2 linked regions of the Pelodictyon luteolum DSM 273 genome follow. Each later gene encodes a partner of the first gene's protein in a complex. Links are inferred from orthologs where the notes say so. Each region holds a gene or a part of one and is shown on either strand. Other genes may lie near its edges.

Region 1 (2,785 bases):
CAAACAGGTCGGCGGTGCGGCAAGGGCCATTATTACAGCCCGGCTTCGCCGAAAACGGGACTATCTGAACCTGTTCGACTTGACCGCTTCGGTCGATCAGCGGGTAATGAACCGTAAGGCGCTCGAGTGCCTCATTCTCTGTGGCGCGTTCGACGAAATCGATCCGCACCGGGCCCGCCTGCTTGCAAACATCGACAAAGCCATCAAGTTCGGCCAGATTGAAAACCGGGCCGTCACCCTAGGCCAATGCGGTTTCTTCAGCGTCGAAGAGGGCACGGTGGAAGAGGATGCCCACTATCCCGACATGGAGCCTGCCGCGGAGATGCCGGAACCTGAGAAGCTGATGCACGAAAAAAAGCTGGTAGGGTTCTACCTGAGCCGCCATCCGCTCTCCCCGTGGCGCCGCGACTGGGCTGCGTTCTCTTCGCTTCAGCTCCACATGCGCGAAATCACCCTTTCCCGCCAGTACCGCGTCATCGGTCTCGTCGTCTCTACCAAACCCTACTGCGACCGCAAGGGCAAGCAGATGCTGTTCGGCTCTATAGAGGACTTTACCGGCAAGGCGGACTTTACGGTCTTCGCCAGCGTCTACGAACAGTACGCCCACCTGCTCAAGCCGGACGGGGTCGTGATGCTTGTCGCAGAGGCTGAAGTGAGCGGGGGAATGCTGAAACTGCTCGTCCGGGAGGTCCTGCCGGTAGAGAAGGTCCGTAAAACCCTGATCCGCAAAATCGTGCTCAAGGTCGATGCAGACGAGGATACGCAGCTTGAACGCCTCCGGAAGGTCAAGCAGGTGTTCGATCGGCACCGGGGCGATACGCCGGTTGACTTTGAGGTCAGGGTGCAGGCAGGCGAGTCCATCGAAACCCTCAATGTGTTTGCCCGCAGTTCACCCTTCGATGCCGACGAGGATGCCCTCCTGCAGCTTGAGGAAATTCTGGGACCGGACAATGTCAAAATTGCGGGGTAGCTGTTTTTTTGTTACTTTCCTCATTCGTCGAGATGTATTTATATGGAGTTTTACTTGTTAAACAATTTAATCGGATACCTTAAATGAGCGGAAAATATCTCGTGGCTACCGACCAGAACTTCAAGGCTGAAGTCCTCGAGTCGGGCAAGGTTGCACTCGTTGACTTCTGGGCTGCATGGTGCGGACCCTGCATGATGCTCGGACCTGTCATCGAAGAGCTTGCAGGCGACTACGAAGGCAAGGCTGTCATTGCCAAGGTCAATGTCGATGATAACCCCAATACGGCTGCCCAGTACGGCATCCGCAGCATCCCGACCATGCTGGTGTTCAAGAACGGCCAGGTTGTCGACCAGATGGTTGGCGCCATGCCGAAGAACATGATCGCAAAGAAAATCGACGAGCATATCGGCTGATTTCTCCAGTGCAGCGAACATGCCCCGGCATGACGTGCCGGGGCGCTGCCTTTTTTCCCCGTACCTCACTTTTTTCGAACCATCAACATCCGAATGCGCCATGGAAGGAGACGTCCGTGATATCGTCATCATCGGTACCGGTCCTGCCGGCTATACCGCAGCCATATACACCGGCAGAGCGAACCTCAAGCCCCTCGTCATCGATGGGTACCAGCCCGGCGGCCAGCTGATGATCACCTCGGAAATCGAGAACTTTCCCGGGTTCCCCGAGGGGATCCAGGGACCCGAACTGATGCAGCGGATGCGCGATCAGGCGACGAAGTTCAATGCGGAATTCAAGTTCGGCAGCGTGACGGAAGCCGACCTTTCCCGTCGTCCATTTTCGCTTACCCTTGAGGACGGCAGCGAGATTCTGACACGCGCCCTCATCATCGCCACCGGTGCCAACGCCAAATGGCTCGGCATTGAGTCGGAAGACCGCTACCGAGGACGCGGGGTCTCGGCCTGCGCCACCTGTGACGGTTTCTTTTTCCGTGACAGCACGGTGTTCGTGATCGGCGGAGGAGATACTGCGATGGAAGAGGCGCTCTATCTCACCAAGTTCGCTTCGAGGGTTGTGCTCGTGCACCGGCGTGAAGAGTTCCGTGCATCGAAGATCATGAGCCTGCGTGCCAGCAAGAACCCGAAAATCGACACCATGCTGAACGTTGTTGTCGACGAGATTCTGGGTGACGGACAGAAGGTAACCGGCATCAGGCTGAAGAACGTGAAAACCGGGGAGCTTGAAGAGCATGCATGCGATGGGGTATTCATGGCTATCGGCCATGCGCCCAATGCGAAAATGTTCGAGGGCCAGCTCGATATCGACGACTATGGCTACATCCTAACGAAGAAATCTTCCACTGAAACAAGCGTTCAGGGCGTATTCGCCTGCGGCGATGTACAGGACTTCATCTACCGCCAGGCCGTTACCGCGGTCGGAACGGGGTGCATGGCTGCTGTGGACGCTGAGCGGTATCTGGAAACGATCCGCTGAACTCTTCGAACCACTCTCTGAGCACACGGTTGAACCCGTACGCAAGTGCGGTCTCCTCCGTTTCTCTTTTCGTGAACCAGCGGAGCATCTGGCCTTCGTGCAGCACAGTTTCCCGGACCCTCAGTTCTCGCTGGATCACAAAGACATGTTCCTTCCGGTCGCTGAAAGGGTAGGCCCTGAAGAGTCCGCACTCCCTGACGTCCGTTTCTATCTCCTCCAGCATTTCCCTTACGATGCATTCGTATGGGGTCTCTCCCGGTTCGATATGTCCGCCGGGAAGGTCCCACATGCCGGGGTAGGGTATGGCGGGTATATTGTCGCGTAAAAACAGCAGGACAGAGCCGCGGCCATCATGGATGATGATGC
Region 2 (3,035 bases), 1.4 Mb from region 1 along the record:
ACACGGGGAGGTGGGTTGTCCAGGGTTTTTTGCCAAGGGCCTCAAAGGCCATGTCGACAGTTTCCTGAAACGTGTAGGTATCTGGTCCGCCGACCGGAACCTCCTCTTCTGTTCCTTCCGCCGCATTAACGCAGACCGTTGCCAGGTCGGCGCCGTGGATGGGATTGATGCGGTTCGTGCCATCGCCGAGGAGGAACATGTGGCCGCTCCGGACCATCGAGAAGAACATGCCCATGTCGGAAAAAAAGCCGGTGGGACGGATGACTGCATATGGCATGCCGGAGGCCTTGAGATCCCGTACAAAGCGTTCGTGGGCCTCGACGACTTCAACATCCGCCATGAGCTCTGCATTGAACACCGAGACATAGACGAACTTCCTGACTCCGCATTCCTCTGCGTCCCGCAGCAGGGCGAGGTTCCCAAGGTGGTCAACCGCTTCATTCGTTACATTGTCCTGCGGTTTGGTAAGCCCCATGCATGAGAAGACGATATCCACTCCCCGGCAGACGTCCTTCAGGGAGGCGGGATCGGTGGCATCCCCCTGCACCAGCTCGTCGGCAATGCCTGCTATGGCAGGTTCGAGATTAGGCCCCGGGGCCCGGAGGCTGTCGGGGTTGCGCACAAGGGCCCTTACCCGGTAACCCCGTTCAGAAAATTCTTTGACAGCGTACCTTCCGAGGTATCCGGATGCTCCTGCCACGAGAACGGTTTTCTGCTGCATGGGTGGTTGTGGTTCGGGTTGTTATCTTTGTCGTATGGATTTTCATCAGTATAAGAAGTAATGCAAACCCGTCAAACCCTGCCGTTCATGTTGCAACTCTCTTCGGGAGGAATGAAATGGCTCAAGGGCATCCACCTCATCGCCGTGGCCTGTTGGATAGGCGGCGCGGTGTCGCTGCTCTCGATGTACTTCCTGAAAGATGGCGTGAGCGATGGCGGCGTTCTCTACGGCATCAACCGGAGCATCCACCATGTGGATATGTCGATCGTGGTCGTGCCGGGAGCCATCGGCTGCCTCCTGACGGGGCTTGTCTACTCAATGTTCACCAGGTGGGGCTTTTTCAGGCACCCGTGGCTGGTGTTCAAGTGGGTTGTGACGGTTGGAGCCATCCTGTTCGGAACCTTTTTCCTCGGGCCGTGGGAAACCGCCATGATGGAGATTTCAGGGCGGCTCGGAACCGGTTCGTTCCGGGACGCCGGCTACCAATACAATCAGATGATGAACCTTGTTTTCGGCACTTTGCAGGTAGTCGTGCTTGTCGTAACGGTCTTCGTTTCCATCTTCAAGCCGTGGAAACTGAAAAAAGGAATTGCTTCAGCTTCTGCCTGAACCGTTCACTGGTTTTGTTCAGGCTTTTTCAATCCAGTCGGCCAGGTTCGTCTGCAGTTCGTCGCGCACCCGGCGGAATGCTTCGAGCCGTTCTTCTTCGCCCCCTTCTGTTGCGGCGGGATCCTCCATCGGCCAGTAGATGCGGTTTTCCTGTATGGCCATGCCCGGCCAGATCCGCGGACAGGTAGCATTGGCCTTGCTGCAGACGATGAAGAGGTAATGGATGAAGGTCTTGCCGAGGTAGGTCGCTATGTCTTTCGGGTACTGGCCGCTGATGTCAATACCGATTTCCTGCATGGCTTTGAGGGCAAGAGGATGAACGGCATCAGCGGGTTGGGTGCCGGCACTGAGGACCTCGAAACGGTCTCCTGCCATGTTGCGCAGCAGCCCTTCGGCCATCTGGCTGCGGGCGGTGTTTTCGGTGCAGAGGATGAGAACGGTCTTTTTCTTGTCCATGGTCGTCGGTAGGTCGGTTGCAGGGAAAATCGAACAAACAAAGATACCGTTCCCGTTCAATACTATCTGCTGGTCTTGCAAGGATGTAACAATTGCTTCAGGCTCTGGATTCGAGCTGGTGTAGTTTTTGCGGCTTTGGCGGAGAGCTATGTGCGTACAATCAAGAACAGCCGACGATCTGCAACTTTTTGAACGGCGTCGCTGGTTCCCGGACTATATCGGTTCTTTTCCGGTTATGTCTCCCCCCACCTGAATGATTGGCCCCTTGTGTTTTTCTCGAATGCAGTGCCGGTGATGTTGGTCATGTCAACGAAGAAACCATGGAGGAGATGAGCTATGAAGAAGATGGGATTGGTGATTGCTGCAGTCGTGATGATGCTTTTTTTCTGGAAAAGCGGCATGGCGGCCGAGCCGGACGTAAGAGTGATGCAGAAAGCGGGGGTCGGCAGCTATCTTGCGGACGCTGAGGGAATGACATTGTACTGGTACAAAAACGATTCCAAAGGAAGGAGTACCTGTACGGGTGCATGCCTTGATATGTGGCCGGCTTTTTATACCGGCGCGGTCCTGAGTGCGGCTCCGTCGATGAAGCAGGATGATTTCGGCACCATTCGGCGGCCTGAGGGAAAAATGCAGAATACCTTCCGTGGCATGCCGCTCTATTACTATTCAATGGACCGCAAGGTGGGGGATACGATGGGTCACAAGATGAACAATCTCTGGTTTGTGATTGACCCTCTGAAGTTCGTGGCCCCGGAGAAACAGTTCTACGGCAAATCGAAGCCTTCAGTGGGGAAAGAATAGGGTTTGCTGATCTCCCGTTTTCTTACCTGCAGCAGTCGCGGATGGCTTTGGCGATGAGGGGAATTCCCCGCTCGATTTCTTCAGGGCTGTTGTTGCAGTAAGAGAGCCGCATGGCGTTCATGCGCGTACCTTCCGGGTCGAAGGTGCTGCCGGTGACGAAGACGGCTCCTGCTTCAATGGCTTTTTTGAGGACATCCGCGGCATTGATTTCTTCGGGCAGGGTGAGCCAGATGTAGAACCCGCCACGCGGTTCGCTCCACCCTACATAGTCCGGCAGGTGCTGACGAAGTGCTGCAGTCATAAGGGCGGCGCGCTCTAGGTATGCTTTCCGTACCGTTTCAACGTAACCGCCCATCATGCCGGAGCGGATGGCGGCATCTGCGATGACCTGGGTGAAACTCGGCGAGCAGGCGTCGGCAGACTGCTTCAGGAGTTCGCATTTTTC

The links. Proteins that work in one complex are often made in the same cells at the same time.
Region 2: the proteins of trxA (region 1) and PLUT_RS00310 are in contact, whole or in part, in an NMR structure (PDB 2IPA), measured with the Bacillus subtilis proteins. The link is inferred for Pelodictyon luteolum DSM 273 from one-to-one orthologs.

The regions. Positions count from the first base shown.
Region 1 is NC_007512.1:1,420,234-1,423,018, reverse strand. The notes cover bases 1-2,718. They hold trxA (thioredoxin), read left to right. Parts: upstream 1-1,053; coding sequence 1,054-1,383; downstream 1,384-2,718. Other genes in these bases: PLUT_RS06540 (NUDIX hydrolase), read right to left, coding at 2,352-2,718; trxB (thioredoxin-disulfide reductase), read left to right, coding at 1,484-2,419; PLUT_RS06555 (DNA polymerase III subunit alpha), read left to right, coding at 1-970. Also shown: more of PLUT_RS06540, read right to left, coding at 2,719-2,785. UniProt on the Bacillus subtilis protein: Participates in various redox reactions through the reversible oxidation of its active center dithiol to a disulfide and catalyzes dithiol-disulfide exchange reactions.
Region 2 is NC_007512.1:64,823-67,857, forward strand. What follows is about bases 68-3,035. They hold PLUT_RS00310 (arsenate reductase ArsC), read right to left. Parts: upstream 1,787-3,035; coding sequence 1,349-1,786; downstream 68-1,348. Other genes in these bases: PLUT_RS00300 (SDR family oxidoreductase), read right to left, coding at 68-721; PLUT_RS00305 (hypothetical protein), read left to right, coding at 782-1,330; PLUT_RS00315 (COG4315 family predicted lipoprotein), read left to right, coding at 2,123-2,590; PLUT_RS00320 (PLP-dependent aminotransferase family protein), read right to left, coding at 2,613-3,035. Outside these bases: more of PLUT_RS00300, read right to left, coding at 1-67. UniProt on the Bacillus subtilis protein: Catalyzes the reduction of arsenate [As(V)] to arsenite [As(III)]. In vitro, can dephosphorylate para-nitrophenyl phosphate (pNPP).